2 regions of the Klebsiella sp. NPDC088457 genome follow, and region 1 is predicted to be linked to the other one. Evidence: predicted binding sites of a transcription regulator. Region 1 holds the regulator's gene; the other holds the start of a gene.
What was found. Region 1 encodes LexA, which represses DNA repair genes until DNA is damaged. Its sites were predicted from a motif close to TNCTGTATGTACATACAGNA; they were not measured.
Positions count from the first base shown of each region.

Region 2: the regulator LexA is predicted to act here: its motif matches at 4,170-4,189, upstream of dinB (DNA polymerase IV).

Region 1 is NZ_JBJDNH010000009.1:41,318-49,894, forward strand. Features, by position in the region: gene ubiA (4-hydroxybenzoate octaprenyltransferase) at 1-714, shown strand, start outside; gene plsB (glycerol-3-phosphate 1-O-acyltransferase PlsB) at 772-3,195, opposite strand; gene ACI2JR_RS07695 (diacylglycerol kinase) at 3,325-3,693, shown strand; gene lexA (transcriptional repressor LexA) at 3,916-4,524, shown strand; gene dinF (MATE family efflux transporter DinF) at 4,596-5,912, shown strand; gene ACI2JR_RS07710 (CsbD family protein) at 6,039-6,248, shown strand; gene zur (zinc uptake transcriptional repressor Zur) at 6,343-6,858, opposite strand; gene ACI2JR_RS07720 (cupin domain-containing protein) at 6,973-7,461, shown strand; gene dusA (tRNA dihydrouridine(20/20a) synthase DusA) at 7,565-8,563, shown strand.
Region 2 is NZ_JBJDNH010000037.1:25,959-34,535, reverse strand. Features, by position in the region: gene frsA (esterase FrsA) at 1-315, opposite strand, end outside; gene gpt (xanthine phosphoribosyltransferase) at 422-880, opposite strand; gene pepD (cytosol nonspecific dipeptidase) at 1,138-2,595, shown strand; gene ACI2JR_RS20840 (GNAT family N-acetyltransferase) at 2,639-3,094, opposite strand; gene dinB (DNA polymerase IV) at 3,097-4,152, opposite strand; gene nqrM ((Na+)-NQR maturation NqrM) at 4,322-4,537, opposite strand; gene nqrF (NADH:ubiquinone reductase (Na(+)-transporting) subunit F) at 4,540-5,763, opposite strand; gene nqrE (NADH:ubiquinone reductase (Na(+)-transporting) subunit E) at 5,775-6,371, opposite strand; gene ACI2JR_RS20815 (NADH:ubiquinone reductase (Na(+)-transporting) subunit D) at 6,378-7,016, opposite strand; gene ACI2JR_RS20810 (Na(+)-translocating NADH-quinone reductase subunit C) at 7,009-7,803, opposite strand; gene ACI2JR_RS20805 (NADH:ubiquinone reductase (Na(+)-transporting) subunit B) at 7,796-8,577, opposite strand, start outside.

The DNA of each region.
Region 1 (8,577 bases):
GTCGCTGGCGTCTGGCTGATGCGCGCCGCCGGCTGCGTGGTGAATGATTATGCCGACCGGAAGTTTGACGGCCATGTTAAACGCACCGCCCGCCGTCCGCTGCCCAGCGGTGACGTCACCGAAAAAGAAGCCCGGCTGCTGTTTGTCGTTCTGGTTGTGCTTTCGTTTTTGCTGGTGCTGACCTTAAACACTATGACTATCCTGCTCTCGGTGGCGGCGCTGGCGCTGGCGTGGGTGTATCCGTTCATGAAACGCTATACCCACCTGCCGCAGGTGGTGCTGGGGGCGGCGTTCGGCTGGTCGATTCCGATGGCCTTCTCGGCGGTCAGCGAAGCGTTACCGCTCAGCTGCTGGCTGATGTTCCTCGCCAATATTCTGTGGGCGGTGGCCTATGATACCCAGTATGCGATGGTCGATCGGGATGACGACATCAAAATCGGTATTAAATCGACGGCGATTTTGTTTGGTGAGCATGACCGCCTGATTATCGGCATTCTGCAGGTTGGGGTGCTGGTATTGATGGCCGCCATCGGCTGGCTGAATGGGCTGCACTGGGAATATTACTGGTCGCTGTTTATCGCGGCGGGGCTGTTTTTCTGGCAGCAGAAGCTGATCTTCCGTCGGGAACGTGATGACTGCTTTAAAGCGTTTTTAAACAATAACTACGTCGGGCTGGTGCTGTTTCTCGGTCTGGCGATGAGCTATCTGCAGTAGCCGCTCTCTGCCTTCTCCCCCCGGCTAGCGGGGGGAGAGGAGAGCAAGCCTCAGGCGTTACGCTTCATCCTGGGTGGCGCTTTCAATCGTCAAACGAACGTCAGAGGTAATCAACGCTGCCAGCATCTGATAAACCTTCAGCGTCTCTTCCGGCTCAGCATCGCCGGTATCGCTGATATAGCCCTCGTCGCGCAGCGTCAGCACTAACGTACTGAATACCGCCTTATCGAAGAACTCCGGCGCGTTGATGCCGTGCAGCACCGACAGACGCTGGGCCACGGTGCGGCTCTCTTTCTCCAGCGAGCTGCGGTTAATCGACGGGTTCGCGCTCAGCAGCCAGAAGGTAATGGCGTAACGCTGGAGCGTTTCACGCGCGCCGGCGGCCAGCAGCTGCAGGGAGCGGGAGTGAGACGGATTGATGCTTACCTCATCATCGCTCAGAATAATCAGCCCCTGGCGCTGCATTTCAGCCAGCAGCGCATCGATAACGCCCGCCAGCTCTTCTTTCTCCCAACGCAGGAACAGCTCGGCCTTCAGCAGCGGATAGAACATCTCAACGTGACGCAGCACTTCCGCGCGGGTGATACGACGATGCTGGGTCACTATCGCCGCCAGCAGCGACGGCATCATCAGCATATGGGCGATGTTGTTGCGATAGTAGGTCATCAGCACCGCCTGCTCGCGCGGCAGAATGATGATGTCGCCGATGGTGTCTTTCTCGACCTCGAACTTATTCATCTTCAGCGCGTGATCGATCAGTTCACCGGCGGACGCCGCTGGCGTGGTGGCATCTGGCGAGTACGGGACGTTACGCAGCAGATCGAGGTAGCACTCCAGCTGCTGCGTCAGCTGCTCGCGGGTCAGCGAACGTTGGCGAGAAGCCAGCAGGGCGGTACAGCACAGGTTCATGGCATTCGCCGCGCCGGCGTTGTTGATGCGCACCATCAGATCGGCGGCAATGCTGTTCACCGACGGCGTCAGCCACGACGGGCGCACGGCTTCGATAGGGTCGATAGACTCGCGCCAGTCCGGAACGTGCTGATTGAGCCAGGTCATCAGCGGCAGCGGTTCGCCGAAGTTAACATAGCCCTGGCCGAGATTACGCAGCTTGCTCAGCCCACGCAGCATCTGCGGCAGGCTCTCTTTTTCTTTGGTCGCGCCGCGCAGCTCTTTCGCATAGGTGCCGACTTCCATCACGTGCTCGTAGCCGATATAGATGGGCACCAGGGTAATCGGCCGGGTACCGCCGCGCAGCATCGCCTGGATGGTCATCGACAGCGTGCCGGTTTTCGGATCCAGCAGACGGCCGGTACGCGAGCGCCCGCCTTCAACGAAGTACTCTACGGAGTAACCCCGGCTGAACAATTCACCGAGATATTCGCGGAACACCGTCGAGTAGAGCTTATTGCCCTTAAAGGTACGGCGAATAAAGAACGCGCCGCCGCGGCGGAAAATCGGCCCTGCCGGCCAGAAGTTCAGGTTGATACCGGCGGCGATATGCGGCGGCACCAGACCCTGGTGATACAGCACATACGAGAGCAGAAGGTAGTCCATGTGGCTACGGTGGCACGGGACATAGACAATTTCGTGCCCTTCATGCGCCAGCTGACGCACGCGCTCGGCGTTATGGACGTTAATCCCCTGATACAGGCGGTTCCAGGTAAAGCCGAGCACGCGGTCGGTCAGGCGAATCATCTCGTAGGAGAAGTTAGCGGCGATCTCTTCCATCAGCGCGATGGCGTTCTGCTGCGCCTTCTCATGGGAAATTTTCTTGCTGCGCGCCTCATCTTCCACCGCCCGGGCGATGGCTTTCGACGCCAGCAGCTTATTGAACAGATCCTGACGCGCCGGCAGACGCGGGCCTACGGCGGCCAGGCGCTGACGTGCGAAGTGCATACGTGCGACGCGGGCCAGCTTCTGGGCGATAATTTTATCGGTACCGTGCTCGGTGGCCATTCTGCGCAGCGAGACCGGCGGCGAGAAGCGGACAAAGCTGTCGCGGCCCAGCCACAGGACGGCGAAGAATTTCTGAATACCGTTCAGCATACGCAGCGGTGGATTCACCTCGCCCTTTTCCCGTCCTGGCGCACGACCAAACATCACCGACACCGGCACCATTTGCACGTCCAGATTGGGATGGTTGCGGTGCAGATCCAGGTAGTCGTGGAACAGCTTGATGGACTCTTCTTTCGGCGTGTAGTAGGTGAATACGCGCGGGCCGCCGTGGATAAATACGTAGCGTGGTAGCAGGGCGCCGTCGATCTCCAGCGGTTCAAGCGGATCGGGTAAATCGTGCTCCAGGCACTGGGCGCGCAGGGTCAGCAGGTCCGCCTTCGAGTTATAGGGCAGGACGTACATGATAGGACGCGAGGTATCCAGCCCTAGTTCCTGAGCAGGTTCTGCGGGAATAGACTTGCTTTTTACCAGCACCCGCAATGGTAAATTCAGTAATTTATAGTAAATTCGTTGCCAGCCGGACATAAACGATGTGAAGCCTCTGGTTAATCATGCAAATGCGCGGCAAGAATAACAGAAAGCGCGCAGAATTTCCGTTGCCACGCGGCAAACGCGTACACTCATTGACGTCATTTACATAAAAAGGTTCTTTTGATGGCCAATAATACCACCGGGTTAACCCGAATCATTAAAGCGGCAGGTTATTCCTGGAAAGGGTTCCGTGCGGCATGGATGAATGAGGCCGCATTTCGTCAGGAAGGCGTCGCTGCCATTATTGCCGTGGCGATCGCCTGCTGGTTGGACGTTGATGCCATCACGCGGGTACTGCTGATCGGCTCGGTCCTGTTAGTGATGATAGTCGAAATTCTTAATAGCGCGATTGAGGCGGTGGTGGATCGAATTGGCCCGGAGCACCACGAGCTGTCCGGACGCGCAAAAGATATGGGGTCCGCGGCGGTCTTGCTGGCGATCGGGATCGCGCTAATAACCTGGGCGCTCTTACTGTGGGCTCGCTATCACTAAAATTGCGGCCCGCGCGGCTTTGCTGTCGGCTCGTTGGTTCAGGGGCGAGCGCGATCCCCGGCGGCGCGGTGCGCACGCGTCGGCGGCAGAACGCCGGCCAGGATAGGTTCCCAGGGGCGCAGAATGGAAAGAATCTGCTGATTTTTGTGTGAAATTTGATTCCAAAATCACCGTTAGCTGTATATACTCACAGCATAACTGTATATACACCCAGGGGGCGGGATGAAAGCGTTAACGACCAGGCAGCAAGAGGTGTTCGATCTCATTCGGGATCACATCAGCCAGACGGGCATGCCGCCAACGCGTGCGGAAATTGCTCAGCGCTTGGGGTTCCGTTCTCCCAACGCGGCGGAAGAACACCTGAAAGCGCTGGCGCGTAAAGGCGCGATCGAGATTATCTCCGGCGCTTCCCGCGGTATTCGTCTGCTGACGGAAGAAGAACCCGGTCTGCCGCTAATTGGCCGCGTCGCTGCCGGTGAGCCGCTGCTGGCCCAGCAGCATATCGAAGGTCACTTCCAGGTTGACCCGGCGATGTTCAAGCCGAACGCCGATTTTCTGCTGCGGGTTAGCGGCATGTCGATGAAAGACATCGGAATTCTCGATGGCGACCTGCTGGCGGTACATAAAACGCAGGACGTGCGTAACGGGCAGGTTGTCGTGGCGCGCATTGACGAAGAAGTTACCGTTAAACGGCTGAAAAAGCAGGGTAACATCGTCGAACTGCTGCCAGAAAATAGCGAATTTTCACCTATCGTGGTGAATCTGCGCGAACAAAACTTCACTATTGAAGGGCTGGCCGTTGGCGTAATTCGCAACGGCGAGTGGCTGTAACGCCTTCCCCACGCAGCATCATCTGATGCATGATGCTGCGCCGTCTTTCCTCCTCGGTCAGGCTCTTTCTCATGTTCTTTCACGCCGCTGACAAGGCCCTGTGGCGCCTGGCGCTACCGATGATTTTCTCCAATATCACCGTCCCGCTGCTGGGGCTGGTTGATACCGCCGTGATTGGCCACCTCGATAGCCCGGTTTACCTCGGCGGCGTGGCGGTCGGTGCGACGGCGACCAGTTTTCTCTTCATGCTGCTGCTGTTCCTGCGGATGAGCACCACCGGGCTGACGGCCCAGGCCTTTGGCGCAAAAGATCCCCTCCGCCTGGCGCGGGCGCTGGTACAGCCGCTTGGGCTGGCATTAGCGGCCGGTCTGCTGATTGTCCTGTTCCGGACTCCGCTAATCGATCTGGCGCTGCATATTGTCGGCGGCAATGACGCGGTACTGGAACAGGCGCGGCGCTTCCTTGACATCCGTTGGCTGAGCGCCCCGGCCTCGCTGGCAAACCTGGTGCTGCTCGGCTGGCTGCTGGGAGTACAGTACGCTCGTGCGCCGGTAATCCTGCTGGTCGTTGGCAACCTGCTGAATATCGTCCTCGACCTGTGGCTGGTGATGGGCCTGCATATGAATGTGCAAGGGGCCGCGCTGGCGACGGTGACGGCCGAATATGCCACCTTTCTCATCGGGCTGCTGATGGCAAGGCGTGTGCTGGCGCTGCGCGGGGTCTCATTTGCCATGTTGAAAAGCGCCTGGCGCGGAGATTTGCGCCGCCTGCTGGCGCTGAACCGCGATATCATGCTGCGCTCCCTGCTGCTGCAACTCTGCTTTGGCGCGGTGACCGTCTTCGGCACCCGACTGGGCGGCGAGATTGTCGCCGTCAACGCTCTCCTGATGACCTTGCTGACCTTCACCGCCTACGCGCTGGACGGTTTTGCCTATGCGGTGGAAGCCCACTCCGGGCAGGCGTACGGCGCACGCGACGGCAGCCGGCTGCTTGAGGTCTGGCGCGCGGCCTGCCGCCAGTCGGGAATGGTGGCGCTGCTCTTTGCCCTGATTTATGCCGTCGCGGGGCAACAGATTATCGCACTGCTAACCTCGTTGCCTTCGCTTCAGCAGCTGGCCGATCGCTACCTGTTCTGGCAGATGATTTTACCGGTCATTGGCGTCTGGTGTTATTTGCTCGATGGCATGTTTATCGGCGCAACGCGCGGGGCCGAGATGCGTAACAGCATGGCGGTGGCGGCGGTGGGCTTTGCCGTAACCCTGCTGACGCTGCCGGTTCTCGGTAACCACGGTTTGTGGCTGGCGCTGGCGGTTTTCCTGGCGCTACGCGGTCTGTCGCTGGCGATCATCTGGCGTCGGCACTGGCAGCGCGGAACCTGGTTTTCGTAACGATTTTCCCCAGGTAACTGGTTAAAGATTCCGAATAATAAATTTAATCCAGAATTCTCATCTATAGTTAACAGTACGTCCGGCACACAGCGGGCTGTAAACCCACCGAACGATGAGGATGGCACTATGAACAAAGACGAAATCGGCGGTAACTGGAAACAGTTGAAAGGTAAAGCAAAAGAACAATGGGGCAAGCTGACCGATGATGACATGACGGTCATTGAAGGTAAGCGTGGCCAGCTGGTGGGGAAAATCCAGGAGCGTTACGGATACGCCAGAGATCAGGCTGAGAAAGAAGTGTCTGACTGGGAAAGCAAAAACGACCACCGCTGGTAGCGAAGAGTTTTAGCGTATTACCCCTTTGTTGTTGCCTGCCAGAGCGGTACAGGGATGTGCCGACGACCCTTTGATTCCCGCTGCGGCGATTGCCTCAGCGGGCTTTCTTTTTGCTCTGAATCGTATGGTCGTGATGGCAGTGCCCTGGCGTGCTGCAGGCTTCGACCTCGACGCAGCCAGCGCACAGGCCGTGCGCCTCAATCACGTTATGGCGCAGGGCGAAGCCCATTTTGGCCGCCAGCGTATGCATAATGTCTTCAACGCCTTCCGCGCACTCTTCTTTCACCACGCCGCAGCGATCGCAGATAAACATGGCCGAACTGTGGGTCGGCTGATCGAAAAGATGGCACAGCACGTAGCTGTTGGTCGATTCCACCTTATGCACGAACCCCTGCTCCAGCAGAAACTCCAGCGCGCGATAGACCGTCGGCGGCTTAGCCTGCGGCTCTTTATCGCGTAGCAGGTCGAGCAGATCATAGGCGCTGATTGCCCCTTCCTGTAGGCTCATCAGACGCAACACTTCAAGGCGTTGCGGAGTCAGGCGCACGCCACGTTGTGCACAGAGCTTTTCAGCATGCGCTAACATTTGTTGCGAAGTGGTCTTATCCATGAGCATCCTTTGGTTGCGTGAGTATGAAGTTGTTACTTTATCACGATCCAGGCAAAACGCCGAGAACCGGCGGCTTGTGCTATACCTGATGCATCTCATTTTCGGGAGAAAACGATGAAACGACCTGATTGCATTCGACATTGGCGCGACCTGGAAGGTCCAGATGATGCCACTTATCCCAACACCTCCGAGCGTTTTTCCATTGGCGCGCCGCTGGCGCGTGGCTTAAGACTCAACCGGCTGGGCATCCATCATGAACGTTTACCGCCGGGCCGCCGCACCTCTTACCCTCATGCTGAAAGTGATGAGGAAGAGTTTATCTACGTGCTGGAGGGCTATCCCGAAGTGTGGATTAACGGCTATCTGTGGAAACTGGAGCCGGGTGATAGCGTTGGGTTTCCGGCGGGAACCGGGGTGTGTCATACCTTCCTGAATAACACCGAGCAGGAAGTTCGCCTGTTGGTGGTGGGCGAGTCGAACAAGAAATTTAACCGTATTTACTACCCGCTTAACCCGGAGTATGCCGCCACGCGCCAGGATCGCTGGGTCGATCACCCGCCGCAATTCTTCGGTCCGCATGACGGCAGGCCGCGGAGAAAATAGCCGTCTTAGCAGGCGTGAAGCGCCCGACCCGGTGTGACGCGCCTGTGGTTTATCTTTGTGCTATAGTAGCGCCCCTTTTTATCCGGATGCCTGTTTATTCGCCATGATGCCAGAATCAACATCTCACGCTTTTGCCGCTCATCGTTTTTCCATCGCGCCGATGCTCGACTGGACCGATAGGCATTGTCGCTACTTTTTGCGCCTGCTGTCGCGCCAGGCGCTGCTGTATACCGAAATGGTGACCACCGGAGCGATTATTCACGGCAAAGGCGATTATCTGGCCTATAGCGATGAAGAGCACCCGCTGGCCTTACAGCTGGGCGGCAGCGATCCGGCGGCCCTGGCCCAGTGTGCGAAACTGGCGGAACAACGCGGTTATGATGAGATCAATCTCAACGTCGGGTGTCCGTCTGACCGCGTGCAGAACGGGATGTTTGGCGCTTGCCTGATGGGCAATGCACCGCTGGTGGCGGACTGCATTAAAGCAATGCGCGACGTGGTTTCGATTCCGGTGACGGTGAAAACCCGGATCGGCATTGATGACCAGGACAGCTATGAATTCCTGTGCGATTTCATCAATACCGTCGCCGGGAAAGGCGAGTGTGAGATGTTTATCATTCACGCACGTAAAGCCTGGCTCTCTGGTCTGAGTCCAAAAGAAAACCGGGAGATTCCACCGCTCGACTACCCGCGGGTGTATCAGCTCAAGCGTGATTTCCCCCACCTGACTATGGCGATCAACGGCGGAATCAAGTCGTTAGCCGAGGCAAAGCAGCATCTTGAGCATATGGATGGCGTGATGGTGGGGCGCGAGGCCTATCAGAATCCGGGGATCCTGGCCTCGGTCGACCGGGAAATCTTTGCTCTGGACGGCGCAGATAGCGATCCGGTTGCCGTGGTGCGCGCCATGTATCCGTATATCGAACGTGAGCTGAGCAACGGCACCTATCTGGGCCATATCACGCGGCATATGCTGGGTCTGTTCCAGGGGATCCCCGGCGCGCGTCAGTGGCGCCGCTACCTGAGTGAAAATGCGCATAAGGCCGGTGCGGATATCAACGTGCTGGAGCATGCCCTGCGGCTGGTTGCGGATAAACGCTAATCTTGCGCTAAAAT
Region 2 (8,577 bases), on a different contig from region 1:
CGCCTGCTTAGACCATTCAAAAATCCAGTTGCCGCCGCGATACCCCACCACGGTGTCGTAAAGTTCCGGATCCGTACGCTCCGCATCGCTCATGACAATGCGTGCCTGCACGTCAAGGATCTCCTGCGGCGACACGCCGCGCCAGGCCCACATCAGACGATTGATCAAGCGATACCAGTGGTCGACGTTGCTACCGTCGAGCGCAGAGTGGATCGGCTGTGGCGCACCGGAGGCAAACCGGCGCACCAGCGTCGAGGTTTCGGGATGTTTGAATCGAGGTTTAAACAGCGTTTCGCTAAGGTTAGCCTGGGACATGTGCAGCCTCCATCATGTTGCCACTCAGGCTATTGTAACCTGCATACGGGTAAAAAAAACCACGCCCGGCATAACCGGGCGTGGTAAATAGCACTGACCTTATCAATTAACGACCTGAGATCGGCGGTACGAACACCACGCCCATATCCCACGGTTGTTCAATCCAGGTATCCTGAGGAATATCAACAACATAATCATCAACCAGCGGGCGACCCGCCGGTTTAGCGAAAATGGTGACAAAATGTGCTTTTGGGTACATTTCGCGAATAGCGACGGCGGTACCGCCGGTGTCGACCAGGTCATCGATCACGATGAAGCCTTCACCATCACCTTCAGCACGTTTCAGGACGGTCAGCTCGCGCTGGTTGTCATGGTCGTAGCTGGAGATGCAAACGGTATCAACATGACGAATACCCAGTTCACGCGCCAGCAATGCGCCCGGCACCAGACCGCCGCGGCTCACGGCAATAATGCCTTTCCATTGTTCAGAAGGCATCAGACGATTGGCCAGTTTGCGGGCGTGAATCTGCAACATGTCCCAGGTGACGACGTATTTTTCGCTCATGTGAAGTGTCCCAGCCTGTGTTATACGGCTTAAATGATGTTCGAGGGGGAAAATGGTTGCGCGAGATTATAGAGATCTGACGCGCTAAAAACCAGTGTTAAGCGGCCATAGCGACGCTTTTTGCGTTGTTTACACTACCAGTCCGCGTGGAAAGTGGTATTCTCAACCCCACTGCGCAAGCCTGCGCTTGTGGTACTTTTTATTGCTAACCCTCGACCTGTAAAAGACTTTTGCAGGCGATCGTAAGGAGACTCATCGTGTCTGAATTGTCTCAATTATCCCCGCAACCGCTATGGGATATTTTTGCCAAAATCTGCTCCATTCCCCATCCGTCCTATCACGAAGAACAACTCGCTGAACACATCATGGGCTGGGCAAAAGAAAAAGGGTTACACGCAGAACGCGACCAGGTTGGCAACATTCTGATTCGTAAGGCCGCCACTGCCGGTATGGAAAACCGTAAACCGGTTGTTCTGCAGGCGCACCTCGACATGGTTCCGCAGAAAAACAACGATACCGTGCATGACTTTACCAAAGATCCGATCCAGCCATACATCGACGGCGAGTGGGTCAAAGCGCGCGGTACCACCCTCGGTGCGGATAACGGCATCGGTATGGCTTCCGCACTGGCGGTGCTGGCCGATGACAGCGTGGTTCACGGTCCGCTGGAAGTGCTGCTGACCATGACCGAAGAAGCCGGTATGGACGGCGCATTTGGTCTGCAGGCGAACTGGCTGCAGGCCGATATCCTGATTAATACCGACTCTGAAGAAGAGGGCGAAATCTATATGGGTTGCGCCGGCGGTATCGACTTTACCTCAAACCTCGCCCTGAGCCGTGAAGCGCTCCCGGCGGATTTCCAGAGCTTTAAGCTGACCTTAAAAGGGCTGAAAGGCGGCCACTCCGGTGGTGAAATCCACGTGGGTCTGGGCAACGCCAACAAGCTGCTGGCCCGTTTGCTGGCAGATTATGCCCAGGAGCTGGATCTGCGTCTGGTGGATTTCAACGGCGGCACCCTGCGCAACGCGATTCCGCGTGAAGCGTTCGCCACCATCGCCGTCGCGGCTGATAAAGTCGATGCGCTGAAAGCGCGGGTCAATGCCTTCCAGGAAATTCTGAAAAACGAACTGGCGGCAAAAGAGAAGAACCTGCTGCTGCTGCTGGATGCCGCCGCCAATGACAAAGCGGCGCTGACGGCGCAATCCCGCGACAGCTTCGTGCGTCTGCTGAACGCCACGCCAAACGGCGTGATCCGCAACTCTGACGTGGCCAAAGGGGTGGTTGAAACCTCCCTGAACGTTGGCGTCGTCACCATGACCGATGACAATGTCCAGATTCACTGCCTGATCCGTTCGCTGATCGACAGCGGTAAAGACTATGTTGTTAGCATGCTGGATTCACTGGGTAAACTGGCGGGCGCGAAAACCGAAGCCAAAGGCGCATACCCCGGCTGGCAGCCGGATGCGAACTCACCGGTGATGCATCTGGTGCGTGAAACCTACCAGCGTCTGTTCAACAAGACGCCGAATATCCAGATCATTCACGCCGGTCTGGAGTGCGGCCTGTTCAAGAAACCGTATCCGAATATGGATATGGTCTCCATCGGGCCAACCATTACCGGCCCGCACTCCCCGGATGAGCAGGTGCATATCGAGAGCGTTGGCCAGTACTGGACGCTGCTGACTGAACTGCTGAAAGCTATTCCGGCGAAGTAAGCTCCTGCCAGAAAAGAGAGCCCGGGTGGCGGCGCGTTGCGCCTTATCCGGGCCCTCTCACCTTCGCCATCAGATAATTGATAAACCTCTCGCCACGGGCTTCCACCTGCTGTTCTTCCACCACCCTGAAACCATGACGCTCAAAGCACGGTTTCGCCGTGATACTGGCCTCAACCGTTAGCGTCCCCTGCGGTATCTGCACAAACAGTTCCCTGAGCAGCGCGCTGGCCACGCCACGACGGCCGTAGTCCGGCGCGACAAACAGTAAGTCGATATGGCAGCCCACGGCGGTAATAAACCCAACGACCTGCTGGTCAAGCACCGCCACTCCTATCCAGGAGTGCTGTATTTTTTGCCGCCAGCGCGCCTCATCGACCTGCGCCCAGGCGGCAATTTGCGCCGGAGAATAATCGTGGCAGGCGGTCTCCCGGACCGCGCGTAGAAAAATGGTGACCAGGGCAGAAAAGTCGTCAGCCCGGTATGGCCTGATAATCGGCATCGTCATAATCCCAGTACCAGCTGCCGCTCCAGCTGGGGATCGAGCAACGTCACATGTAGCCCCACCAGCCGCACGCCGCGGCCGCCCCGCCGTTCATGCCAGGCTTTGCAGGCAGTGGCGAGCAAATCATCTTTATTCAGCCGCGGCCAGACGTGTTCCTGAGTGGTCTGCTGAAAATCATTGAATTTCAGTTTTACGCCCTGGCGGGCAATCAGCAGATCCGGCTTGACCTTCACCAGCCGTCTCTCCAGCTCCTGATACAGGTTCTCGATAATCGCCTCACACTCGGCCCATTCGTGGATATCCGCCACCAGCGTACGCTCGACGCCAAGTGATTTACGCTGCCGCGTATTGTTGATTTCCCGCTCATCGATCCCCTGACTGCGCTCCCATAAGATCCGGCCAAATTTACCAAAGCGGCGGAGCAGCATCGCCAGATCGCTTTTCTGCACATCCTCGCAGGTACGCAATCCCATATTTTCCAGTTTTGCGGCAGAAACTTTGCCCACGCCGGGGATCTTTGCCAGCGGCAGCGTTTTCACAAATTCCGCCACCTGGTGCGGCGCAATCACAAACTGGCCGTTGGGTTTATTCATATCGGAGGCAATTTTCGCCAGAAACTTTACCGGGGCGATACCGGCAGAGGCGGTCAGTTGAAGTTCGTCATAGATCGTCTGGCGGATCTCTTCCGCCATCAGCGTGGCTGAACCTTGACAGTGTACGCTGTCGCTGACGTCAAGAAACGCCTCATCCAGCGACAGCGGTTCAATCAGCGAGGTATAGCGCGAGAAAATTTCCCGGATATGGGACGACGCCTCTTTATAGGCGTCAAAGCGCCCGGGAAGCAGCGTCAGATGCGGACAAAGTTTAAGCGCCATCGCGGTTGGCATCGCGCTGCGCACGCCAAACTGACGCGCCGGATAGTTGGCGGTGCTGATCACGCCTCGCTGCACCCGGCTACCGCCGATGGCGATGGGGATATCCCGCAGCGCCGGATTGTCACGCATCTCGACCGCCGCGAAGAAGCAGTCCATATCGACATGGATGATTTTACGCATAGTTAGCCCTCACCTACCACTGGACAAGTATACAGCACAACTCTGTCAGATGAGAAGAGAGCGACCCCGGCTCGGCGTAGGGTCCTTTTTTGTTACGTGGAAAATAAGAGGGGACAGGAGATATCGCCCGGCGCCGCTGCTCTCGACCGGGCGACAGAAGGAGGCGTAATCAGAGGATCCGCCTCTGCTGGCGCTGCGCTTCGCGGGCCATGCGTTTTTTCCGCGCATCGCACGGCTCAGGACAATCACAGATCTTTTCCAGCCCGAGCGCGGCAATCCCGCCGCAGCTGCCCTGGATGCTTTTGCGTCTAACCAGATACCCCAGAGACATACCCAGGATCACCAGCGCGAAAATAACAAAGGTTGCCACGAACACCGTCAACATCATCAACCTCCAAAGTCATCCAGCATGATGTTTTCATCCTCGACGCCAAGCTCTTTCAGCATTTTAATAACTGCCGCGTTCATCACCGGCGGCCCGCACATATAAAACTCGCAGTCCTCCGGCGCCGGGTGATCGCGCAGATAGTTCTCATACAACACGTTGTGAATGAAGCCGGTGTGACCGGTCCAGCCATCTTCCGGCTGCGGATCGGAAAGCGCCACATGGAAGGTAAAGTTCGGATTTTCACGGGCCAGCTGGGCAAACTCATCGTCGTAGAACATCTCGCGCAGCGAACGCGCGCCGTACCAGAAGCTGATTTTACGCGTGCTGTGCAGGCGCATGAGCTGATCGAAAATATGCGAACGCATCGGCGCCATACCGGCTCCGCCGCCGATAAAGACCATTTCCGCTTCGGTATCTTTGGCAAAGAACTCGCCGAACGGCCCGGAAATCGTCACCTTATCGCCGGCTTTCAGCGACCAGATATACGAGGACATGATCCCCGGCGGGGCGTCCGGCACTTGCGGCGGCGGCGTGGCGATACGCACGTTGAGCATAATGATGCCCTTCTCATCCGGGTAGTTAGCCATCGAGTAGGCACGCAGCGTTGGCTCTTTAACCTCGGAAACATAGCGGAAGAGGTTAAATTTATCCCAGTCCGCGCGATACTCGTCCGGCACGTCGAAGTCAGCATACGCCACCTTGTGCGACGGACACTCGATCTGGATATAGCCCCCGGCGCGGAACGGTACGGCTTCGCCGTCCGGCACGCGCAGCTTCAGCTCTTTAATGAACGTCGCTTTGTTATCATTGGAGATAACTTCGCACTGCCATTTTTTCACGCCGAAGATCTCTTCCGGCAGTTCGATCTTCATGTTTTGCTTCACCGCGACCTGACAGGCCAGCCGGCAGCCCTCTTTCGCCTCACGTTTGGTAATATGGGAAAGTTCGGTCGGCAGGATATCGCCGCCGCCCTCTTTCACCATCACCCGACACTGGCCGCAGGAACCGCCGCCGCCGCAGGCGGAGGAGACAAAGATCCCGTTGCTGGATAGCGTATTCAGCAACTTATCGCCCGCTGGCGTGTGGATCTGTTTATCCGCCTCGTTATTGATTTCAATGACCACGTCACCGGCGTTGACCAGCTTCGAGCGCGCCGCCAGGATCAACCCTGACAGTACCAGCACGATCAGCGTGAACATGACGACGCCAAGAATAATTTCCATACTTTCCGCCCTTATAGCTGCACACCGGAGAATGACATAAAGCCCAGCGCCATCAGACCCGTGGTAATAAAGGTGATCCCTAACCCGCGCAGACCGGCGGGCACATTGGCGTATTTCATTTTTTCACGGATCCCCGCCATCGCCACAATCGCCAGCATCCAGCCGATACCAGAGCCGAAGCCATACACGATGGACTCCGGGAAGTTATAGTCACGCTGCACCATGAAGGAGACGCCGCCAAAAATCGCGCAGTTCACGGCGATCAGCGGCAGGAAAATCCCCAGCGCGTTGTATAACGCCGGGAAATATTTATCGAGGATCATCTCGAGGATCTGCACCAGGGCCGCAATAACGCCGATAAAGGTAATAAAGTTAAGGAAGCTTAAATCGACGCCTTCCACCAGCGCCCCGTCACGCAGCACCAGGTTATAGACCAGGTTATTGATAGGCACCGACAAACCCAGCACCACGGTGACCGTCAGGCCGAGGCCAAAGGCGGTCGAGACCTTTTTCGAGACCGCCAGGAAAGTACACATCCCGAGGAAGAAGGCCAGCGCCATGTTTTCCACAAACACCGCGCGCACAAACAGGCTGATGTAATGAGCCATAATCGGTTACTCCTTTTCCTGCTGTTCAGGCTTCCAGCTACGCAGCGCCCAAATCAGCAAACCGATGATAAAGAAGGCGCTCGGCGCCAGCAGGAACAGGCCGTTCGGCTGATACCAGCCGCCGTTTTGCACCGTCTCCAGCACGGTGATGCCAAACAGTTTGCCGCTGCCGATAAGCTCGCGCAGAAAGCCGACCATCATCAGGATTGCGCCATAGCCCAGACCGTTGCCAATACCGTCCATAAAGCTGGCCAGCGGCGGCGACTTCATGGCATACGCTTCGGCGCGCCCCATCACGATACAGTTGGTAATGATAAGCCCGACAAATACCGACAGCTGTTTAGAGGTCTCATAGGCAAAAGCGCGCAGCAGCTGGTCCACCACAATCACCAGCGAAGCAATAATCGCCATCTGGACGATAATGCGCACGCTGTTGGGAATATGGTGACGGATCATAGAGATAAACATACTGGAGAATGCCGTCACCAGCGTCACCGCAATGGTCATCACCAATGCGGTTTCCAGTTTGGTGGTCACCGCCAGGGCCGAACAGACCCCCAGGACCTGCAGCGTGATGGGGTTATTGGCCAGCAGTGGCCCCACCAGCACGCGCTTCATTTCTTTCATATCGCCCAGTTCAGCCATTATTCAGCCCTCCCTCACGAACTTTTTTCAGCAACGGGCCAAACCCCATATCACCCATCCAGAAATCAAAGCTATGCTGCACGCCGTTCGAGGTCAGCGTCGCCCCGGACAGCCCATCAACGGCATGGACATCGCCCGGACGCGCCCTGCCCTTCACCACTTTCAGCGCCGGATGGCCGCGATCGTCAAGCACCTGCTTGCCGACAAACTGCTGACGCCAGTTGGGATTTTCCACCTCCCCACCTAACCCCGGCGTTTCGCCGTGATCGTAGTAGGTAATCCCTTTCACCGTACGACCGTCGGTGTCGAGGGCGACAAAGGCGTACATCACCGACCACAGGCCGTTGCCATAGATGGGCAGCACCACTTCCTGAATCTGCCGCTGCTCATCGCGCACCAGGTAAATTTCGACAATATTACTCCGGCGTTTAATGCCTGCCGGGTCCTGGCTGACATCCAGCGCGATACTTTGCTGTGGGTCTTTCAGCGCCTGCGCCTGGTTGAATTTGCCCGGATCTTTATCCAGCAGTTCGCCGGTGGCTAAATTCACCAGCCGCGGGGAAATACGGGCAGCAAAGACGGAAGCCACCTCATCCGCGCTCATCTCCGGCTGCATCAGCCCGGCAACCGCGAGAATATTGCGTTGTTTATCCAGCGCACGTTGCTCCTGCTGGCGCGACTTCAGACCCACGGCGGACCCGGCGACTACGATGGAGCACACCAGGCAAAGCACCAGCACCACCAGCAGCGTTTTGCCGATGCTATCGTTACTTTTCTTCTCAGCCACGCGACTTCCTCCGCTTAATATTGGCCTGCACCACCAGGTAATCGAACAGCGGCGCAAAGAGATTGGCGAAGAGGATCGCCAGCATCATCCCTTCCGGATAGGCCGGGTTGACCACCCGAATCAGCACGCACATCACGCCGATCAGCAGGCCATAGCTCCATTTCCCTTTATCCGTAAACGATGCAGACACCGGGTCCGTCGCCATAAACATCATGCCGAAGGCAAAACCGCCGAGCACCAGATGCCAGTACCACGGCATGGCGAACATCGGGTTAGTGGCCGAGCCGATGAAATTAAACAGCGTCGCCGTCGCCATCATGCCGATCATCACCCCGGCAACGATGCGCCACGAGGCAATGCGCGCGAAGATAATGATTGCGCCGCCAATCAGGATCATCAGCGTCGAAACCTCGCCGATGGAGCCGGGAATATTGCCAAGGAAAGCCGCCATCCAGCTGACCGGCTGGCCGCTGGTCACATTCACCAACGCCTCGCCGCCGCCGCTTGCCCACTGGGACAGCGGCGTCGCGCCGGAGAAACCCTCCGCGGCGGTCCACACCAGATCGCCGGAAATTTGCGCCGGCCAGGCAAAGAACAGGAAAGCGCGCCCCGCCAGCGCCGGGTTGAGAAAGTTACGCCCGGTCCCGCCGAAAATCTCTTTGGCAATCACCACGCCGAAGGTAATCCCCAGCGCCACCTGCCACAGCGGCAGCGTAGGCGGGACAATCAGCGCGAAGAGAATCGAGGTGACGAAGAAGCCTTCATTGATCTCGT